2 linked regions of the Phyllobacterium zundukense genome follow. The protein of the gene in region 1 interacts with the protein of each later gene in a pairwise test. Links are inferred from orthologs where the notes say so. Each region holds a gene or a part of one and is shown on either strand. Other genes may lie near its edges. The genes, in order: uvrB and uvrA.

Region 1 (11,947 bases):
AGAAGATCGGAGGCGCGGGCCATGTCGATGTCGAGAAAAGTACGCCCCATAAGGAAGTTGGAGGCTTCAGCGGCTACGTTCTTCGCAAGCTTGGCCAAGCGTTGCGTGGCGATGACACCGGCTAGGCCACGCTTGCGTCCGCGGCACATCAGATTGGTCATGGCGCCGAGGGAGAGCTTGCGCGCCTCGTCGGAGACTTCTCCGGCGACGGCTGGTGCAAAAAGCTGCGCCTCGTCAACAACGACGAGCATCGGATACCAGTAATCCCGTTCGGCATCGAACAGACCGCCAAGAAATGCCGCAGCGCAGCGCATCTGCTGCTCGACATCCAGCCCTTCGAGGTCAAGCACCACGGAAACCCGGTGCTGGCGAATGCGGGCGGCTATGCGGGTCAACTCGTTCTCTGTACGAGCGCCATCGACAACCACATGGCCGTATTTGTCGGCCAGAGTGACGAAATCGCCTTCCGGATCGATGACGCATTGCTGCACCCACTGGGCGCTTTGCTCGAGCAGGCGGCGCAACAGGTGCGATTTGCCCGAGCCAGAGTTGCCCTGGACGAGCAGGCGGGTGGCCAGAAGCTCTTCCAGATCGAGCATGGCTTTCGCGCCGGCTGGCGCCGCTCCCATGTCGATATCGACCTTCATCGTTTCTCCAGATGCTCAAGTGATTCCGCGCGCGAGGTGGCGCGCGGAATCCTTAGCATCCCTTTGCGGTTCAGGAGAAGGCCATGTGGCGCTTCATGGCGGAAACCCACAGCTGGTTTGGCATCAGTTTTGTCGAAACACTGTGCCGAATTCCTTCATTTGACGGACAACGTATTCCGGTTCCATCAGCATGTCGGGCAAATAGATGCCGGGCTCGACCGGTTCACCCCCAGAAAGACCGAGGAGACGCTCGATTCCAAGCGCAACATGCAGCGCTGTCAGCGGAGCCTGTCCCTCTGGGTGCACGATATCCAGACGCTTATGCACTTTTTCACCCGTTAACAATTCGCCGCTGATCTCGATGGCAATCTCAGTGGAAAATGCGTCGCCCCGTCTTCTGCTCGCAGACATGCCATAAACGAGATCAAAACGAATGGACTTCACGTCTGTCGCCGTCGAAAGGCTCAACACATCGAGTGGCGAGTATGCGCTGGCTTCGACCTCAGTGCCGTCAATATCGATGAATCCCCGCTTGGCCTCCTCGCCTTTGACCCAGCGCCAACGTCCGTCTTTGAGCTGCAGTGGATTAGGCGCCGATTCGGTGAGCCGCTGAAAATCTGCAAAGGCTGCTGGCCCACCCATATCCTGTTCGTCAAGGACGACAGTGATTGAAATCTGATCAATGGTTCGAAAATCAAGCGCTGCCTGAAGCGCCGGGAAGGTGGCGGCGCCCGCCAACCAGTTGCTCGCCATGAGGATCGGAGCGCTTCCGGGCTTGCGGATCGCGAGTGCCATTTCCGGCCCCACTTCGAATACTCCGCTGGAGACGCTGAGATATGGCAAGCCATGAGCCTGGGCATACTTCATGCTGTTGAGTGTCTCATCCTTCACGAATACGGCGATCGCGCTGTAAGCGGAGCTTGCGTCCTGGCCGAGATCGGTCCGGTCGAGATCGATTCTGGCAGCGACGGCGTTACCCACTGCTTCGGCAATGCCTTGCGCCTTGGCGATGTCGCGACCGCCGATGGCAATGGGCAGGTCGGGGTGCAGCCGGCGCAGCGTTTGTGCTGTTTTTGCTCCGACGATACCTGAACCGCCAATGATCAGAACAGGTTTTGTTATGGGTAATGACATGGCCTCGACTCCTTCTTGAAACTGGACAATGGTGAACGCGAGGGGGCGATTCCTCTCGCTTATTGCCATGTTACTAATAGTAAGTTACTACTAGTAACATTACAAGAGTTGTTATGCCAAAAAACTGCCGTGGGCGTGAAAGGTCGATGCCGGATGGCGAATGGTTCAGCGAAGAAAATGCCGAAGGCGCAGAGGCGTGATCAGCTTCTGGATACGGCGCTTTGCATTATTCGCGAGCAAGGTACCGATGCTCTGACGCTCGGTTATCTTGCCGAGCAGGCCGGCGTAAGCAAGCCTATTGCCTACGAGCATTTCGGCACGCGCGCTGGTTTGCTGATTGCGCTCTATGAGCAATTGGACCAACGGCAGGTCGATGAACTCGCTGCTGCGATCGAGGAAACGCCGAAGCAGCTCGAGAATGTCGCGCGGGTCATGAGCGATGCCTATATGGCGTGCTATCGATCGATCGGTCCTGAATGGTCGGCGATTTCGGCCGCGCTCAAGGGCGATGAGGAAATGGAAAGGTTTCAGGCAAAACTGATCGACAGCTATGTCGACCTCTATTGCTCAACCCTGGCGCCGTACACCGCTCTGCCGGATACCGAACTCCGTTTGCGCTGCGTAGGTATCATTGGTGCGGCAGAGGCGATTTCCAGAGAAATGGTGCGTGGGAATCTCGACGAAGCAGCGGCTGCACGCGTTTTGCAATCGCTGATCGTCAATTGGCTTTCCGCCTGAATTCCACCGTCAGTTTGCCGGCACGGGCTGGGGTATGGGACTCCCCTTGCTGTTCTTGCTTAGTGTCAGCACCAATAGTGCCGCGATGAGGCATAGAATTCCAGCGACGAGGAAGGCTGGCAGGTAGGTTGCGTATTCGGTGCGGGCGAAACCGCCGCCATAGGCCGCCGAAGCCGCTCCAAGCTGGTGCCGGCAAATATCCATCCAAAGACCAGCCCGGCTTTCTCGCGGCCGAAACGATCCGTTGCAAGCTTCACTGTCGGCGGGACCGTAGCGATCCAATCGAGACCGTAGAACATGGCGAAAAGAGACAGGCCATAGAAGGAGAAGTCGGAATAGGGCAGGTAGAGCAGCGAAAGGCCGCGCAGTCCGTAGTACCAAAACAGGAGCCAGCGATTGTCCACCCGGTCGGACAGCCAGCCGGATCCAATCGTACCGAAAAAATCGAAAAAGCCCATCATCGCCAGCACGCTGGCTGCAGCCACTGGCACCATGCCAAAGTCGCCGCACAGTGCCACAAAATGTGTGCCGATCAGGCCGTTCGTGCTTGCGCCGCACACATAGAATGTTGCGAAAAGCACCCAGAAGGTGCTGCTGCGTGATGCTTCCTTCAATACGAAAAGAGGCATGGTGACCAGCGACAGCAAGCCACCGGTTACCGGCAGCGAAGTGGCGATTTCCTTGTCACCATAGGCGGGAAGACCGACATCCGATGGCCGCTCGCGCATCAGGAAGAAAACAGCGACAACTGCGACGATCAGCAATCCACAGATCAGCATGATCGCCGTCCGCCAGCCATAATGATCGCTGAGCGAGGCCATGAGCGGCATGAACGCCAACTGTCCAGTTGCAGAACTGGCGGTCAGCATGCCGAGTACCAGGCCGCGCCGTTCGGTAAACCAGCGTGCGGCGACGGTAGCGCCCAGCACCACTGCGGTGAGACCCGTTCCGAAGCCGACGACAATACCCCACAGCAGAATCAACTGCCATACCTCTGTCATGGCCAGCGAAGCCAACAGTCCACCAGTGATCAGCGCCAATGCAACGCAAACCACACGACGGACGCCGAAATAGTTCATGAACGCCGCAGCAAACGGGCCCATGAGACCGAACAGCAACAGCCGGATGGAAAAGGCCGTGGCGATTTGCTCAGTTTCCCAGCCAAATTCCTTTTCCAATGGCACGATCAGGACGCCAGGCGCGCCTACCGCCGCTGCCGTTACGAGCATAGTGAGAAACGTGACGGCGATGACCACCCAACCGTAATGAACATTGCGACGGGCGAGCGAAGCGGCGAGCGATCATGTCCGGTCTTTCAGGGAAGAGGGCTAGTGCTGCATCAAATCAATGGTGCTGACGAGAGATCGAGGAGATCAAGTTTGCCACCGGCAAGCCGTTGCCTCGTACGGGCATTGGTCAGCAATTCGTGTGGCGCACCAAGGGGAATGGCGCTCACCTTGTCGAGCCGGTCGATATGCTCCGCGGTCAGGACAAGCGAAGCGGCAGCGAGATTGTCGCGCAACTGCTCGACGGTTTTTGGACCTATGATCGGCATGACACCTTTGGCTGCAACCCAGGCAATGCCGACATGGCTGGGGGCCGCGCCGATTTCATCGGAAATCGCCAGCAATTCGTCGATAATCGCCGTTCGCTGCGGACTGTCTTCGTGCTGGATAACGACGCCGAGGCCCGTGGCACGGCCTTCCTCACCCCTGCGGTACTTGCCCGTAAGCAAACCTCCTCCAAGCGGCGACCAACCAACGGTACCTAGCCCGAAGCCTTTGGCCATAGGCAGCAATTCACGCTCGGCGCTGCGTTCAACGAGACTATATTCCGTCTGGAGACCGGCCACCGGCGTCCAGCCGCGCAGGGACGCGATGGTCGCGCCACTGGCGATGCGCCAGGCCGCGAAGTTGGAGAACCCGGTATAAATGATCTTGCCCGCGCGGACGAGATCATCGAGACCGCGAACGATTTCTTCAATTGGCGTCATTTCATCGGACATGTGAACCCAGAGCAGGTCGATGCGGTCTGTCTTCAGCCGTTTCAGGCTGGCTTCGACCGCCTGGATCATGGATTTGCGACTGTTGCCGACGCAGAGAGACTGGGAGTTGCCGAGGCGCCATGTGAATATTTGGTGGCAAGAACGAAGTTGTCGCGTTCGGGGGCAATGAATTCTCCTATCATCGCTTCCGATTGACCAAACTGATAGCTGTCCGACGTATCGATGAAATTTCCCCCGGCTTCGGCATAGCCGTCGAAGATTGGCCGCGCGATATCAGGCGTGGAACCATAGCCCCAACCGGTGCCGAAATTTCCCGTGCCCAGCGCAAACTCCGAAACGCGGAGACCTGTATGATTGCCAAATAGCTTGTAGCGCATGAGATACTCTCCCTTTTGCAGTTGTCTGCCGCAGTCGATTTTAAATGATGATCATAATTATTGACTATACATGACGATCATCATATAAAAAGTCAACAATGTTTTTTGAAAGGATTGGTTCATGCGTGTCAGCAGGGAACAGGCAGCCAAGAACCGGGAGCGGATCATAGACGTTGCTAGCCGGGAATTTCGCGAGAAGGGTTTCGATGGGATCGGCGTGGCGGACGTAATGAAAAGTGCCGGCCTGACACATGGTGGCTTTTATGGCCATTTCGCATCCAAGGACGACCTCATCGCGGAGGCCTGCGCCGCTTCAATGGATCGATCGGCCGAAAAATGGTCGAAGCTTGCGGAAACATCGCCGGACGAAGCTTTCGCAGCGATTACCAGTTCCTATCTGCTGAAAGCACATCGCGACAATAAGGCGTCGGGATGCACGATGGCGGCACTGGCCCCTGATATTGCACGACAGAGCGGGCCTGTGCGCAAGCGTTTCAGCGAGGGTACACGTACCTTGCTTGACATTCTTGCCAAGGCAATTCCGGGACAATCCGAAGAGTCCAGACGTGAGAAAGCATTGGCCACGATGGCGGGTCTCGTCGGCACGCTGGTTCTGTCGCGTGCCGTTGACGATCCCGAATTTGCCGACGAAATCCTGAAAGCAGGGCAGGCGGCTTTTGGATCTGGCGAAACCGCCGAATAGATCCGAAAGCTACCGCCCAGGACGTCCCGTCTTGCCGGGCCGGCGCTTCTTTCGATCAGATGCTTCTTCATATGAACCAGCACCGGTCCGTTCACGGCGGATGATCGTTTGATCGTTCCGGTTCGTGCCGGTAAAGGCCGGCTTTTCGGGCACATTGCCGATAACAGGTTTTTCCGTGCGTCCGACCGTCATCTCATCGAGCGAATTCTTGCGGAACGCACCCGGTCCAAGCGGACGGGTGGTGTCGCCGCCCATCTCGTCGAGATGCGGTTTGCGGAATCGCGCGGAATCCTTGTCGTTCTCGTCGATCACCACACGATGCATGGCGCGGCCAGCATTGTGCCTGCCCTTGGTACGACCCGTGACCGGGCTTTCCATCTCGACTTCCCGCGCCATCGGATCGTCCGAGATAGCCAATTCCATCTCGCGCAGACGCTTGATCTCATCGCGCAAACGAGCCGCGACCTCGAAATCGAGATCATCTGCGGCGTCGCGCATCTGCTTCATCAGATGTTCAAGATGCGCCTTGAGATTATTGCCCATCATTGCGCCGGATTCGGCAAAATCGGAAATATCGGCGCGAACGTGGTCGCGTTCGTAGACGCTGTTGAGAATATCGCCGATGTTCTTCTTGATGCTGGCGGGCGTGATGCCGTGTTCGGTGTTGTAAGCCTCCTGTTTCTCGCGGCGGCGATTGGTTTCCGCCATCGCCCGCTCCATCGAACCCGTGACATGATCGGCATAAAGGATGACCTTGCCGTCCACATTGCGCGCCGCCCGGCCAATAGTCTGGATCAATGAGGTTTCAGAACGCAGGAAGCCTTCCTTGTCCGCATCGAGAATGGCGACAAAGCCGCACTCCGGAATATCGAGACCCTCACGCAGCAGGTTGATACCGACAAGCACATCGAATGCGCCAAGGCGCAAATCACGCAGAATCTCGATCCGCTCCAGCGTGTCGATGTCGGAATGCATGTAGCGAACCCGGATACCCTGTTCGTGCAGATATTCGGTCAAGTCTTCGGCCATGCGCTTGGTGAGAACCGTGACAAGCGTGCGATAGCCCTTTGCAGAGGTTTCGCGGATTTCACCGAGGACGTCGTCGACCTGCGATTTCGCCGGGCGCACTTCGACGGGCGGATCGATGAGACCAGTCGGCCGGATGACCTGTTCGGCGAAGACGCCGTCGGACTCTTCCATTTCCCATTTGCTGGGGGTCGCCGAAACCGCAACAGTCTGCGGCCGCATGGCGTCCCATTCCTCGAACCGCAATGGACGATTGTCCATGCAGGAGGGCAGGCGAAATCCGTACTCGGCCAACGTTGCCTTACGACGGAAGTCGCCCTTGTACATGGCGCCGATCTGCGGAACCGTGACATGGCTCTCATCGATGAAGACGAGGGCGTTGTCAGGAATATATTCGAACAGCGTGGGCGGTGGCTCGCCGGGCTTGCGGCCTGTCAGATAGCGTGAATAATTTTCGATGCCGGCACAGGAACCCGTGGCCTCCAGCATTTCCAGATCGAAGGTGCAGCGCTGTTCGAGCCGCTGCGCTTCGAGCAACCGTCCGGCAGCGTTCAGTTCGACGAGGCGGTGTTTCAACTCTTCCTTGATCGACTTGATGGCCTGGTTGAGCGTCGGTCGCGGCGTCACATAGTGCGAGTTGGCATAGATCTTCACCGAGCGCAGGTCGCCGGTCTTCTGGCCCGTGAGCGGATCAAACTCCGTGATTGCTTCGATCTCGTCGCCGAACATGGAAATGCGCCAGGCGCGGTCTTCCAGATGGGCGGGAAAGAGCTCGATCGTGTCGCCGCGCACCCGGAACGAACCGCGGGTGAAATCCATTTCGCGGCGCTTGTACTGCTGCGCCACCAGATCGGCGAGCAGGGCGCGCTGGTCCAGACGGTCGCCGATCTTCATTTCGAAGGTCATGGCCGTATAGGTTTCGACTGAACCGATACCGTAGATGCACGATACCGAGGCGACGATGATCACATCGTCGCGCTCCAGCAGCGAGCGGGTGGCTGAGTGGCGCATCCGGTCGATCTGTTCATTGACCGACGATTCCTTCTCGATGTAGGTGTCGGAGCGCGGCACATAGGCTTCCGGCTGGTAATAATCGTAATAGGAAACGAAATATTCCACGGCATTGTTGGGGAAGAACGATTTAAACTCGCCGTAAAGCTGGGCCGCCAGTGTCTTGTTCGGTGCAAGGATCAAGGCCGGGCGTTGCGTTTCCTCGATCACCTTGGCCATGGTGAAGGTCTTGCCGGAACCGGTGACACCAAGCAGAACCTGCGTCTTGTCATCCTCTTTGACGCCTTCAACGAGATCGCGAATTGCAGTTGGCTGGTCACCGGAAGGTGTGAATTCGGTTTCCATCCGTATCTGGATACCGCCTTCGGATTTCTCGGGACGGGCAGGCCGATGCGGCTGCCAGGCGGTTCCATTCTTGAATAATGGATTGCCGCTTTCGATCAGCGCCGAGAGGGCTGCAACCGTGGCCGTCGCCCCACCGGGCATGATGCTGCCTGCGTCTTCCAATCCGATATCGAGCCCAGCTACGGGATTAAGACCCGCAGCGGCCCGTGTCTTCGGATCGGTCGACCCGCCAATAGAAGTGCCACGTGAGGTCCGCGATGCAGTCGACTGCTTGCTTGCCGTTTTCTTGGCCTTGGCAACCTTCGGTTGGGTGGTTTTTGCCGTTGCTTCGGTAATCTGGTTTGCCCAATCACTAATGGAACCGGACAGCGGTGTGCCTTCCAGTTCAGCTTGGGGTGCTTCGCCAAAACCGTCTGTATTATATTTGTCAGGAGATTTAACCATAGGTTGAATATGGTGGGAGTCCGGCAAAATGGAAAGAGTTGAGTTTTGAAAAGTCGATCATCCGGACAGGCTCCTGACATAGTGTTGTCAGGAGGTGCGCCCTATCAAGCAGTTGGATGGCTGTGCACGAAACGCTGGAATATTTGCTCGCGATGATAACGCAAAAACTCGGGATGAGGGCGATGGCTGTCGTTTTCCGGCAGATTTATTTGTCCTGATTCATTCAGCAGACTATCGATCCGGGGCTGGAAACAGTGACGCGATTTCAGGATTCGGTAATCGGTATCAATCGAGATAAGTCCCTTGTCGAACATCCAGTGAAGACATCGCGAAAGCGCGATGCCATTGCTTGCCGAATCTGGCCCGCCTGCCTCGACAGGCATTATGTGCGCGCATTCCACTTCGAAAGTACCATCAGGGGCCTGCATCGAGATCCCGGTCATCGCGCATTCCATGTCATAGGCCTCGCCGACCATCTGTCGGAAAGCCCGGTCGCGCAGAGAACGCGATGTCAATATCCGCGTGCGCTCCGACGTGGCGGGTGGATCTTCAGAGAAGCCCCACGATGATATCGGGGAAGGCGGCGTCTCTTCATCTGGCAAGACCGTCTGGAGGCCCGCTTCCATGATCCGCCTGAAAACCCCATCAGATATTGCTCGCACGGACTGCTGTGCCAGCGAGGCATTCACAGAACCATCGCTCTCCTTCATATCCTGTTCGAAATAAGGGTTGGCCAGAAAAGCATCGCGCACGCTGAAGGGCACGGGTGTGGGAAACTCAATGTACTGATGAAGGGATGCATTGAGGTAACCCGGCCAGTCATCGGCGGCATGAATCGCCATCACACGCGCAGCCGCGAAATACCCGGCCGGACGAATTTTACGTTTTCCAGCCCGCGGCATGGGTTGATAGTAGATAATCCAGTCGCCTAGCGTGTCCCGAACGATGTGCTGGTATTTATCGTTGAAGCGGAAGCGGAGTTCGAGGCACTGACTATCGTATTCTCTCGATTTAATATGAAAGATTGCTGGCACGCTGCTTAGATCCTGCTGCTGAAACAAAGGTTGTTTCAGCATGGCGATGGCCGGATTGAAGCGAAACGCATTCGGAATTGTATTTTCAGGATCTGCTCAATCTGCGATGGCAAGGCGCGGAGCCTTGTCAGCCATAGCGCAGTTTAAGGCCTAGGATCGTGAGGATCAGCAGAAGTGTTACCCCGTTCGCGGCCATGACTGGCCAGGAACTAATCATCATTCCATAGACCAACCAGAGGAAAACACCCAAAACGAGCGAGACATTGGTTACGAGCGAAATACTTGCTGTATCCCGATGCCGGACAATCCTGATGATCTGCGGGATCCAGCACAGGGTGGTAATCACGGCGGCAAGGCTGCCGATAAGCTCGATATGGAGAGGCACGGATCGATCTTTCAAAAGGGGGAGGAATGCAATTGATATATGAGCAGATTCTTCTGAAAAATACAGCGGAATCATGACACAAAGTTACTGCGCGACAAATTTATTTTTTGCGCGTTCTTGCGCGCTATCGCATGGCACCCAGAAGCCGGGCAGGAAGGTAAATTACGAGAGAAGCTGCACCGGAAATAGCAGATGTTCCGTCGGCCAGGATCGCTTGCCCGGTCGGGGTCTCGTCGCCCTCAAGTATTCTTTCCGATAGCTGCCCGCTGCGGGACATTGCCATAAGTGTTGGAGAGCTTGCGAAGACGCCATGCGACCCGCCATCGAGTTCCGACGCGTCCAGAACCAGAATGCCGAGCTTCTGCAGCATGGGGATGCTTGAACCGTCGCCGACACGTGCGTGGCCGCCGGTAATGCGGCCCGATACGTTCAATGCGCGGTCCGCACGCGATACGAGGACGACAAACGGTCTTGGCAGTTCGCCAATATCCGCGACTTGCGACTGGAACACGTCGACATCGATATCGGGTGCCGCGAGCATCACTCCGGACAAGTGGCGGAGCACGTCGCGGTGGCCGGTTTCTGCGAGTTTGGTGAGCGCTTCCATGACGGCAAACGAGCCCATCGAATGGCCGACGAGCAAGGTCCTGGTGGCTTTTGTCCTGGCAATGAGCTGCAATAGTTCGGCCAGCCCCTCCCGGCCATAAGTCGCACTGTCGCGGTCATAGACATAGAGCCCCACAGCACCGGCCGATGGCCAGGAATAATGGACCGCGACGGCGGGAAGGCCGTAATCATGGGCGATTTGAGCTTGGCGAAAGACACCGTCGGCAAAGTTGTTATTATAGCCGTGGACAAAGATGAAAATCTCACGCTTGTCGGCAGGGCGCCTTGCAAGTTCTGCATTGATCCTGTCGACGAAGATTTGACCGTTGTCGTAAGGCTGGAAAGTGGTTGCTGCAAAATGCCGGGCCGGATTTGGCTTGCTACTGGATTTTTCCACTTCGCCGTTCTTGTGATTGGGCGGAATGCCGATGTCGACGCGGGCGAAATTCAGGGTCGACGAGCGTTTCGACGAGTAGGGCTGGGAGAGGTCGTCCGAGCGCTCACGGCTGGTCGCAACGAAAACAGGTACGACCGCTTTCGGGCCGGTCTTGTCATTGACAACAGGTGCTGGCACTGCAGCATTGGCCTTGATGACGTTGCGTGCATCGAGACCAAGAACGGCGCGCCCGCCACAACCGGCAAGCATGAGCATGACAAGCAAAAATGCCGACAAGCGCGAAACAGTCATGACCTCAACTCCGATCCGCAGTCGCGCGAGTTAGAAACAGCATTCAGCCTGGCGCTGCAACCCAAAAGCGATCACCAGCCGCGCCTCAAATACCCGATAGCCTAGGCTCGTGACAATTTTCCAACACTTGCCACGTGCCGAGCCTATCAGACAATCAGCGGATCGCTTCCCATGTTGAGATGGAGTTCATGCCCATCGTATGCGTTGGCTTCTGCAACCGTTTCATTCAATTCCACGCCAAGACCGGGTTCCGACGATGGAATGACGTAACCGTTTTCCCACTGGATCGGCTTCTTCAGGATGTCGGCGTGGAAGCCGCCGAAGGCCTGAATACATTCGAGAATAAGGAAGTTCGGACTGCACGTTGATATCTGGATGTTGGCTGCACCGACGATAGGGCCGCAATAGAGATGCGGCGCGATCTGTGCGTGAAAGGTCTCTGCCATTCCGGCAATCTTCTTGGCCTCAAGAATGCCGCCGACGCGGCCAAGATTCATCTGCAAGATGTTTGCTGCCCTGTTCACCAGCAACCGCTGAAACTCATACTTGGTCGTCAGGCGCTCGCCGGCAGCGATGGGAATGGACGTATGCTGCTGCACATAGCCCATATTCTCCGGCATGTCCGGCGGTACCGGCTCTTCCAGCCAGAGCGGATCATAGGGCTCGAGCCGCTTTGCCAGCCGCACGGCGCTGGTCGGTGTCATCTGGCCATGGGTGCCAAACAACAGATCGGCCTTGGAACCAACGGCCTCGCGCACGAGACGAACGAATTTCTCGCCAAGATCGAGCTGCTCAAGCGAAAGC
Region 2 (10,646 bases), 1.0 Mb from region 1 along the record:
GGCACCCGCTTGATATAACCGGCGTGGCTGACGGTCACCACCATGTCCTCGCGGGCGATGAGGTCTTCATCGTCCATGTCGGCGCCGCCATCTGTGAGCACCGTGCGGCGCGGTGTGCCGAACTCGTCGCGAATTGCAAGTAGCTCGTCCTTGACGAGCCCCATGATCCGCACGCGGGACGCCAGGATCTCAAGATAATCGGCGATCTCGACACCGATCTTGTTGAGCTCGTCAGCGATTTCATCGCGTCCAAGTGCGGTCAGGCGCTGCAGCCGCAGATCGAGAATGGCCCGCGCCTGCTCCTCGGAGAGGTTATAGGTGTTGTCGTCGTTGAGTGTGTGGCGCGGATCGGCGATCAAGGTGATCAGCGGCGCCACGTCATTGGCGGGCCAGCGGCGTTCCATCAACTGGTCGCGGGCCGTTGCCGGATCCGGCGCAAGGCGGATCAGCGCAATGATCTCATCAATATTGGCGACGGCGATGGCCAGGCCAACCAGGACGTGCGCGCGGTCACGCGCCTTGCGCAGCAGGAATTTCGTACGGCGGCTGACAACTTCCTCGCGAAAGCTGACAAAGGCACGCAAAATGTCGAGCAGATTGAGCAGCCCGGGCTTGCCGCCATTCAGCGCCACCATGTTGGCACCGAAGGAGGTCTGCAGTGGTGTGAAACGGTAAAGCTGATTGACGATGACATCGGCAACTGCGTCGCGCTTCAGCTCGACGACGACACGATAGCCGTCCCGGTCCGATTCATCGCGAATATCGGAAATGCCCTCGATGCGCTTTTCACGCACGAGATCGGCCATTTTCTCGATCATCGTCGCCTTGTTCACCTGATACGGAACCTCGGTGATGATAATGGCTTCGCGGTCACCGCGCATGCTTTCGATGGCGACCTTGCCGCGCATCAGGATCGAGCCGCGGCCCGTGCTATAAGCGGAATGAATGCCCGAGCGGCCAAGAACGAGGCCGCCTGTCGGGAAATCCGGCCCTGGAATGAATTCCATCATTTCCGGCAGTTCGATCGCCGGATTGTCGATCAGCGCGATACAACCATTGATGACTTCGGCGAGGTTGTGCGGCGGAACGTTCGTCGCCATGCCGACAGCGATACCGCCCGAACCATTGACCAGGAGATTGGGAAAGCGTGCCGGCAGGACCACTGGTTCCTGCTCGCGGCCGTCATAATTGTCCTGGAAATCGACTGTTTCCTTGTCGATGTCCTCGAGCAGCGATTCCGTTACCTTTTCCAGGCGGCATTCCGTGTATCGCATCGCGGCTGGGGAGTCGCCGTCGATTGAGCCGAAATTGCCCTGCCCGTCGACGAGCGGATCACGCAATGACCAGTCCTGCGCCATGCGGACAAGCGCGTCATAGATGGAGGCGTCACCATGCGGATGGTATTTACCCATCACCTCACCGACGACACCGGCAGACTTGCGGTAGGACCTGTTCCACGACAGGCCCATCTCGTTCATCGCATGCAGGATACGTCTATGCACGGGCTTCAGGCCGTCTCGCACGTCCGGCAGCGCACGACTGACGATCACGCTCATCGCATAATCGAGATAGGAACGCTGCATTTCCTCGATGATGGAAATCGGCTCGATACCGGAGATTGGTCCGGATTTATCGTCTTCAGGGCCGGGAGGTGGAGTTAGGTCAGACACGAGGCACTCATCTTTCGTATAGAATCAATCTTTGATCTTATAGCGGCTTTCAACACGAAAAGCCAATAAACGGGACCGTAATACACAGCTGAAAAGCCTTTAATATCAATGAGATAAAATAGTTTTTCTCATGCTGTGAAAAACTTGCCCAAGGATTTGCATGTTTCTCGACGTTGGATATCGAATCCGGTAGGTTGCTGGGGCTATAAACGGTAGGTTGGCCGAGCTTTAAACAGAAAAGAAAAGCAAAATCGTGGCGTATTCCGACACCCTTCTCAATGCGCTCGTCACCTTGATGGTGACAATCGATCCACCGGGACTGGCGCCTCTGTTTCTCGCACTTACACGCGGCATGAATCGCAAGGAACGCAGCCAGGTCGGGCTGCGGGCAAGCCTCATCGCTTTCATCGTCCTGACCGTTTTTGCCGTCGCCGGCGCTCAAATCCTTGCTCTCTTTGGCATCACGCTCGGCGCATTTCGCATCGCCGGTGGCCTCCTGCTGTTCTGGATTGCCTTCGAGATGATTTTCGAACGGCGCAATGAGCGCAAGGAAAAGAGCGCGGAGGTTGCGATTACCAAGGATCACATCCGCAACATCGCCGCCTTCCCGCTCGCCATTCCGCTCATCGCCGGTCCGGGCGCCATCTCCGCCACCATCCTTCTGGCGGGTACACTTTCCGACGCGACATCGCGCCTGGCGCTGATCGGCATCATTCTGATTTGTATCGCCACATCTTACGTAGTGTTCTTGCTCGCGGAACGTGTCGACCGCTTTCTTGGCGAAACCGGCCGCTCCATCCTGACTCGCCTTCTCGGTGTCATTCTCGCCGCCCTGGCCGTCCAGTTCGTGGCGGATGGCATCAAGACGCTCATAACGAGCTGATGGAGTTCTACAGCGATGTGTCCATCGCGGTGCTGCTGTCGTCCGTGCTGAACAGCAGCGTTATCGGCCGCCCAGCAATGGCGCCGCCGAAATCATCGGTGATGGGCAGCGGCAGGTTTTGATAGAGCGCCTCGAGCACAGAGGCCACGAAGGCTCGCTTCAGAGGCATGTCCTGACCAAGTTTCGCATAGCTTGCGCGCGGATTTCCGATCATGCTGCCATCGCGGCGCAATGCAAAACGCAGGGTAATTTCCAGATTTTCAGTTCCGGGCGGCGGCTTCCAGCAGGAATATAGGGCCGGCCCAATCTCGTAGATTGTTGCTATCGGCTCGCGGCTGCCACATGCCCGCTCTCCTGCCCCGGCTGAAGCCGGGTACAGCAGGATAAGCGCAATCATGGATGCTCGAAATCCGCTCAAAATCACCCCCGCCAGGGATTGATCCCTCCATCGCAGATTCGCTACCCAATTGCCTGAATATGCAAGTCATACTTAAGGTGTATTGGCTTCCTCGGCGGCATCCTTCTGGGTGATCAATCGGGCACTGCGGGCTCCGCTAACAGAGATCCACAGCCAGCTCAGGGCAACCGCCAGACGGTTGCGGAGCCCGATCAGGAAATAGATGTGGGCGAGCCCCCAGAGCCACCAGGCGATGTAGCCCTTCAGCTTGATCCAGCCGAAATCGGTGACAGCGGCGCGCTTGCCGATCGTCGCCAGATCACCGTCATGGTGGTAGACAAATGGCCTTGGCGATTGATCCCCGACAAGCCTCGCCTTGATCGTCTTGGCGATATGCACGCCCTGCTGCTTCGCCGCCGGCGCGATGCCGGGCACGGTGCCCTTGCCGCCATTGGCAACAGTCGCCGTGTCGCCAATAACAAAGATTTCCGGATATCCCGGGGCCGTGAGATCGGCATTGACGACGACACGCCCGACGCGATCAGCGGGCACATTCAGCCATTTCGCCGCGGGCGATGCCTGGACGCCGGCCGCCCAGATAATCGTCTGGGCGCGGAGCGACTGACCGCCGAACTCGACACCATCTGTGTGGCATTCGGTGACGGGATTGCCCAGATGAACAGTGACGCCGAGCTTCTCCAGCGCCTGCTTGGCATAGGCGGACATGTCTTCACTGAAGGCCGGCAGTACCCGGGGTCCGCCCTCGATGAGCACGACACGCGCTGATGCCGGATCGATCACCCTGAAATCACCCTTCAGCGTATCGCGGGCCAGATCGGCTATCGTTCCGGCAACCTCGACCCCCGTCGGACCGCCACCAATCATCACGAATGTCAGATACTCCGCGCGCTTCGCCGGATCAGGTTCACGTTCTGCTTTTTCGAATGCAGTAAGAATACGCCGCCGGATCGTCGTTGCATCTTCCAGCGTTTTCAAGCCAGGCGCGAATGGCTCCCAATCATCATGGCCGAAATAGGCATGGCGCGCGCCTGTCGCCAGCACCAGCGTATCGTAGGGAATGGTTTCGCCATCAGCCGTTGAAACAGTCCGGGCAGCTGTATCGACCCCGTCGATCGTACCCAGCAGCGTTTTGACATTCTTGTACTTGCGCAGCAGGTGCCGGATCGGCCAGGCAATTTCCGATGTCGCCAGTGTCGAGGTTGCCACTTGGTAGAGCAAGGGTTGGAACAGATGATGGTTGCGCTGGTCGATAAGCGTGATGTCCATATCGGCATTGCGCAGGTTATGGACCGCCTCCAGCCCGCCGAAGCCTCCGCCGACGATCACAAGGCGATGCCGGGTGCTGGCAGATGGCTGGATTTCCGTCATGACAAGGCTCCGATGCACAAACCAAAGGCCTGTCTAACAGACAGCGCGTAGCCCGACAATTGCGGTCTCAACCGGGACTGGCGCCGATCAGAGCTGCCCAGCGTCCCGGCGTCATGCCGAAGGCTTTCTTGAATTGCCGGTTGAGATGGCTCTGGTCGGTAAACCCCGTCGCAACCGCAATCCCGGCAAGCGGCTCGCCTGCCTTGATCATCTCCCGTGCCCGCTGCAGGCGGCGCATCAGCAGGAATCGGTGCGGGCTCGTCGCATACAGCGCCCGAAAGTGCCGGGACAAAGTGTAACGATCAAGGCCACTTACCGCCTCAAGCTCATCTGACCTGACAAGACGCAAGGCATGTTCTTCGAGATAATCGCGGGCAAGTTCGGTCTGCCGCAGCGCTGGTGCGCCCAGCGACTTGACGTTTTGGTGCGCATGCCTGGCCAGCCCTTGCGTCAGTTGAGATACGACATCGTCAACCAGCAGCTCATCCAGTTCCTCGTCAAGATTACCGAGAGCGGCAGACAAGGTAGCCGCGATGGATGGGTCAGCGAAAACGGGATCGTCGACGAATGGCAGCGAACCCGCACGACTTCCCAGCGATTGAAGAGCCAGTGCCGGTTCCAGATAAAGCATACGATAGCGCAGGCCGTCATCCGTTCCTGCCCCGCCGTCATGGATCTCGTCCGGATGGAGCACGATGATATTGCCAGGCAGGCTATAGCGCCGCTGGCCGCGGTACCAGAACGTCTGGACACCATGCAACGTCATGCCGATCGCATAGGTATCATGCCGGTGCAGGTCGTAGCCATCACCGGCAAAGCGCGCTTCTATACGTTCAAGGCCCGGATTGGACGGCGCCGACAGGATGGCGTCTTGCCGGGGACGTTCGCACAAACGTCCAAGACTGTGTGCAGCCTCTTCGCCTAAAACGTCCAGCATAAGCTCAACTCTTCATGACCATGGAGAACTATATCGATGTTCGATACCAAAATTGCAATCGTGCTGCGAAACGACCTTGCATCCTGGCAGGCGCTGAATGTGACGGCCTTTCTGACCAGCGGCATTGTTGCCCAGTCACCGGAGGTGATCGGCGAACCCTACCGCGATCGTGCCGGCAACATCTACAACCCTTTATCAATCCAGCCCGTAATAGTATTGGCGGCCGATCAGGCAACGATTTCAAGCATTCATCGCCGTTCGCTCGAGCGGGATATCAAATCCTGCCTCTACATAGAGGAAATGTTTTCGACTGGCCATGATGCAGCAAACCGCGCTGTCTTTGCCCAGTTTTCTCCCGATGATGCAAAAGTCGTCGGCATTGCCTTGCGGGCGGACAAGAAGGTGGTCGACAAGGTCACCAAAGGCGCAAAGATGCATCCGTGAGCCGCCTAAAAGCCCGTGGTGAGAGCCAGAATCGCGAGATAGCGCGCCGTTTTGGCTATCGCCACAAGGATGATGAAACTGAGTAAGGGTTCCCGCAGCACGCCGGCAATTACGGTCAGCGGATCGCCTATGATTGGCATCCAGCTCAACAGTAGCGTCCATTTGCCGTAGCGATGGTACCAGGACGCAGCGCGATCGAGCTGTGCCTGATTGGCCGGAAACCATTTGCGGTCGCGAAACCTTTCGATGCCCCGGCCTAGCAGCCAGTTGACCACCGAACCGAGCACATTGCCTGTACTGGCCACAGCAATGAGCATTGCTGGTGAATAGGAATTGCCAAGAAGGAGGCCAGCAAGCGCGGCTTCGGACTGCATCGGCAGGATGGTCGCGGCGATGAAGGCGACCGTGAACAGCCCGGCATAAACGCCCAGATCACCAATCATGACTGGGCGTTTGCATTATTCGTCTGGGGTCTATGTACGTTCAAATCTCAGAACGGGATTTCATCGTCGAGATCGCGTGAGAAATTCCCGCCGCCGCTAGCACTGGACGAACTGCTTGACGAAGCGCTGGAACGGCCGAAATCCGAACCATAGTCGTTATCGGAAACCTGGCCGCGGCTGGAATTGTTGTCGAACGAACGGCCTCCACCGGCTCCGGCACCCTCGCCGCGTGAATCGAGCATCTGCAATTCGCCGCGGAACTTCTGCAACACAACTTCTGTCGAATAGCGGTCATTGCCCGTCTGGTCCTGCCACTTGCGGGTCTGCAGTGCACCTTCGAGATAAACCTTCATGCCCTTCTTCAAATATTGCTCGGCAACCTTGGCCAGATTGTCGTTGAAGATGACAACGCTATGCCATTCGGTCTTTTCCTTGCGCTCGCCGCTGTTCTTGTCGCGCCAGCTTTCCGAGGTCGCGATACGAAGATTGACGACCGGATCGCCTGAACCCAGCCGCCGGACTTCCGGGTCAGCGCCAAGATTTCCGACCAAAATGACCTTGTTGACACTGCCTGCCATGATTTGAACTCCATAAATTCCGTTTTTAAAATTTGCGCCATCATATAGAAGCCATGCGTGTGGCGGGCAATTGTCTGCTGCCTATCCACAATATACTGCTCGCTTCACATCGACATCGAAGGTCAATCCAAACGCTCCTGCCAGATTTGTCAGGAGACTTTCACTGTACGCGATGCTTCCGCCAGCCGCATGGCATCTGGTTTTTGCAGTCAATCGCCAAACGAGGCTGCTTTCACACCGTGTCAGTATGGCTTGCACATTTTGTTCTTTTTTTGTTCTATCACTTGCTCTAACAATGTCAACATGGCTATGGTGATTCAAAATGGTTGGCCTCCCACGGTTTGGCCTCGTAAAATACCCGAAACGTACTAGATAGAGGGAAAGCTTCTCATCAAAGCGCAATTCCTCCGTCCTAACGGCATGCCCTCTCAAAGGCTAAAGAGTCATGAGCGATCAGAAATACATTTCCATTCGCGGTGCCCGCGAACATAATTTGAAGAACATCGATCTCGATCTGCCCCGTGACAAGCTGATTGTCATGACCGGCCTTTCGGGATCCGGCAAGTCGTCACTCGCGTTCGATACGATCTATGCCGAAGGGCAAAGGCGCTATGTCGAGAGCCTGTCCGCCTATGCGCGGCAGTTTCTCGAGATGATGCAAAAGCCTGACGTCGACCAGATCGATGGCCTCTCTCCGGCAATTTCCATTGAGCAGAAGACAACCAGTCGCAATCCCCGGTCGACGGTCGGCACCGTCACCGAAATTTATGACTATCTGCGCCTGCTCTATGCGCGTGTTGGCATACCCTATTCCCCGGCAACCGGCCTGCCGATCGAAAGCCAGACTGTCAGCCAGATGGTCGATCGCGTTCTCGCGCTGGAGGAAGGCACCCGGCTTTTCATCCTGGCGCCGATCGTCCGCGGCCGGAAAGGCGAATACCGCAAGGAACTTGCCGACCTGCAGAAGCGCGGCTTCCAGCGCGTGAAGGTCGATGGCATTTTTTATGAGATTGCCGATGTTCCGGCGCTCGACAAGAAGTACAAGCACGATATCGACGTGGTGGTCGACCGTATCGTCGTGCGGTCCGATATAGCCGCGCGTCTGGCGGACAGTCTCGAGACTTGTCTCAAGCTGGCCGATGGCATCGCCGTCGCGGAATTCACCGACAAGCCGCTGCCGGCAGACGAGACAGCCAGCGAATCCGCTAACAAATCCAAGAACGAGACGCATGAGCGGCTGATGTTCTCGGAAAAGTTCGCCTGCCCGGTTTCGGGCTTCACGATTTCCGAGATCGAACCGCGTCTGTTCTCGTTCAATAACCCCTTCGGCGCTTGCCCGACCTGCGATGGTCTCGGCACGCAGAAGGCGATCGATCCGACGATGATCGTTCCAGACGAGAGCCTCACTCTGAAGAATGGCGCAATCGCCCCATGGGCCAAATCGAGCTCGCCCTATTACAATCAGACGCTGGATGCTCTTGGCGCTGCCTATGGCTTCAAGCTTGGCGACCGCTGGCGCGACCTGAATGAGGAAGCGCAGAACGCCATTCTCTATGGCACCGGCAGCCGGGAGGTACAGTTCGCCTACGATGACGGCCTGCGTTCCTACCGCACCACAAAGCCGTTCGAAGGCGTCATTCCCAATCTGGAACGGCGCTGGAAGGAAACTGACTCCGCCTGGTCGCGCGAGGAAATCGAGCGCTTCATGTCCGGCACACCCTGCCCGGCCTGCAATGGCTACCGGCTGAAGCCGGAGGCGCTGGCGGTCAAGATCGGTGGCCTGCATATCGGCCAGATCACTGAAAAGTCCATTCGCCATGCCGACGCCTGGTTCCGCGAAATTGACAAGACGTTCAACGAGAAGCAGACCGAGATTGCCGCGCGTATCCTCAAGGAAATTCGCGAACGCCTGCGATTCCTCAATGATGTCGGTCTCGACTATCTCGCGCTGTCGCGCAATTCCGGAACCCTGTCCGGCGGCGAAAGCCAGCGCATCCGCCTCGCCTCGCAGATCGGGTCTGGCCTGACAGGCGTGCTCTATGTGCTCGACGAGCCATCCATCGGCCTGCATCAGCGTGACAATGAGCAACTGCTGAAGACCCTGCGTCACCTGCGCGATCTCGGCAATACGGTCATCGTCGTCGAGCATGACGAGGACGCGATCCTCACCGCCGATTATGTCGTCGATATCGGTCCGGCCGCAGGCATTCATGGCGGCGAGATCATCGCGCAAGGATCACCCGCCGATATCATGGCCAGTCCGAAATCGCTGACCGGCAAATATCTGTCAGGCGCTATCGCGGTCCCGGTGCCGTCGGAACGACGGAAAACAACCAAGAAGCGCATCAAGATTGTCGGTGCGCGGGGCAACAATCTGAAGAATGTGTCAGCCGAGATTCCGCTCGGCACCTTCACCGCTGTGACCGGCGTTTCCGGCGGCGGCAAATCGACATTCCTGATCGAAACGCTGTTCAAGGCTGCCTCACGCCGCATCATGGGGTCGCGCGAACATCCTGCAGACCATGACCGCATCGACGGGCTGGAATTTCTCGACAAGGTCATCGATATCGACCAGTCGCCAATCGGCCGCACACCGCGCTCCAATCCAGCAACCTATACGGGTGCCTTCACACCGATCCGCGACTGGTTTGCCGGTCTCCCCGAGGCGAAGGCGCGTGGCTATCAGCCAGGCCGCTTCTCATTCAACGTCAAGGGTGGACGCTGCGAAGCCTGCCAGGGCGACGGCGTGATCAAGATCGAGATGCACTTCCTGCCGGATGTCTATGTCACCTGCGACGTCTGCCATGGCAAGCGCTACAATCGCGAGACGCTGGAAGTGCTGTTCAAGGGCAAATCGATCGCCGATGTGCTCGACATGACTGTGGAGGAAGGTGCGGAGTTCTTCGCAGCCGTCCCGGCCGTGCGGGACAAACTGCAGACGCTGGCCAAGGTCGGTCTCGGTTATATCCACGTCGGCCAACAGGCCAATACCCTCTCCGGTGGTGAAGCCCAGCGTATCAAGCTCGCCAAGGAATTATCGCGCAAGGCCACCGGCCGCACACTCTATATCCTCGATGAGCCGACCACCGGCCTGCACTTCCACGACGTAGCGAAACTGCTCGAGGTGCTGCACGAGCTGGTAGATCAGGGCAACACCGTGGTGGTGATCGAGCACAATCTCGAAGTCATCAAGACCGCCGACTGGGTCATCGACCTTGGACCGCATGGCGGCGATGGCGGCGGCGAGATTGTCGCTGTCGGCCGGCCCGAAGACATCGTCGAGGTCGACCGTTCCTATACGGGCCAGTTCCTCAAGGAGCTTCTGCGCCGGCGTCCAGGACACAAGACGCAGGCTGCAGCAGAATGATCTGGAAACCCGCCCCTGTGGCGGGTTCTTACAAGCTGGTATCGGAGGGAGGAGAACCGGAATGAGCGACAGCGGAACCATTAGGACAGGCATTGGCGGCTGGATTTTCGAGCCGTGGCGCGGCACGTTCTATCCGAAAGGTCTCTCCAAGACAAAAGAGCTCGAATATGCCGGCCAGCACCTGCAGACGATCGAGATCAACAGCACCTATTACGGTACCCAGAAGCCGGCGACTTTTGCCAAATGGGCCTCGCAGGTCCCGAATGGTTTTATTTTCTCGGTCAAGGGCAACCGTTTTGTCACCAACCGCCGGGTTCTTGCCGAAGCCGGTGAATCAATGGAATATTTCATCAAGTCGGGCGTCGCCGAGCTTGGCGACAGGCTTGGCCCGCTGATCTGGCAGTTCGCCCCGACGAAAAAATTTGACGTGGATGATTTCGGCGCTTTTCTCGATCTCCTGCCAAAGAAGGAAGCCGGCCTGCCGCTGCGCCATGCCATTGAGGTCCGCAATCCCTCCTTCATCGATCCGGATTTCATC

What was found.
Region 2: the proteins of uvrB (region 1) and uvrA interact in binary tests that used the Escherichia coli proteins (3 or more experiments, as listed by UniProt). The link is inferred for Phyllobacterium zundukense from one-to-one orthologs.

What each region holds. Positions count from the first base shown.
Region 1 is NZ_CP017940.1:849,168-861,114, forward strand. The notes cover bases 5,414-8,823. They hold uvrB (excinuclease ABC subunit UvrB), read right to left. Parts: upstream 8,431-8,823; coding sequence 5,614-8,430; downstream 5,414-5,613. Other genes in these bases: BLM14_RS04165 (TetR/AcrR family transcriptional regulator), read left to right, coding at 5,414-5,604; BLM14_RS04175 (HNH endonuclease), read right to left, coding at 8,535-8,823. In the rest of the region: BLM14_RS04140 (helicase HerA domain-containing protein), read right to left, coding at 1-647; BLM14_RS04145 (saccharopine dehydrogenase), read right to left, coding at 771-1,781; BLM14_RS04150 (TetR/AcrR family transcriptional regulator), read left to right, coding at 1,797-2,519; BLM14_RS04160 (aldo/keto reductase), read right to left, coding at 3,859-4,593; BLM14_RS31680 (aldo/keto reductase), read right to left, coding at 4,590-4,901; more of BLM14_RS04165, read left to right, coding at 5,023-5,413; more of BLM14_RS04175, read right to left, coding at 8,824-9,506; BLM14_RS04180 (SemiSWEET family sugar transporter), read right to left, coding at 9,592-9,849; BLM14_RS04185 (alpha/beta hydrolase), read right to left, coding at 9,974-11,143; BLM14_RS04190 (mandelate racemase/muconate lactonizing enzyme family protein), read right to left, coding at 11,290-11,947. UniProt on the Escherichia coli protein: The UvrABC repair system catalyzes the recognition and processing of DNA lesions. A damage recognition complex composed of 2 UvrA and 2 UvrB subunits scans DNA for abnormalities.
Region 2 is NZ_CP017940.1:1,891,987-1,902,632, forward strand. Bases 6,839-10,308 are described here. They hold uvrA (excinuclease ABC subunit UvrA), read left to right. Parts: upstream 6,839-7,186; coding sequence 7,187-10,108; downstream 10,109-10,308. Other genes in these bases: BLM14_RS09480 (DUF72 domain-containing protein), read left to right, coding at 10,170-10,308. Outside these bases: gyrA (DNA gyrase subunit A), read right to left, coding at 1-1,583; BLM14_RS09440 (MarC family protein), read left to right, coding at 1,966-2,553; BLM14_RS09445 (energy transducer TonB), read right to left, coding at 2,561-2,950; BLM14_RS09450 (NAD(P)/FAD-dependent oxidoreductase), read right to left, coding at 3,044-4,339; BLM14_RS09455 (AraC family transcriptional regulator), read right to left, coding at 4,407-5,276; BLM14_RS09460 (DUF2000 family protein), read left to right, coding at 5,313-5,720; BLM14_RS09465 (YqaA family protein), read right to left, coding at 5,726-6,160; BLM14_RS09470 (single-stranded DNA-binding protein), read right to left, coding at 6,211-6,741; more of BLM14_RS09480, read left to right, coding at 10,309-10,646. UniProt on the Escherichia coli protein: The UvrABC repair system catalyzes the recognition and processing of DNA lesions. UvrA is an ATPase and a DNA-binding protein. A damage recognition complex composed of 2 UvrA and 2 UvrB subunits scans DNA for abnormalities.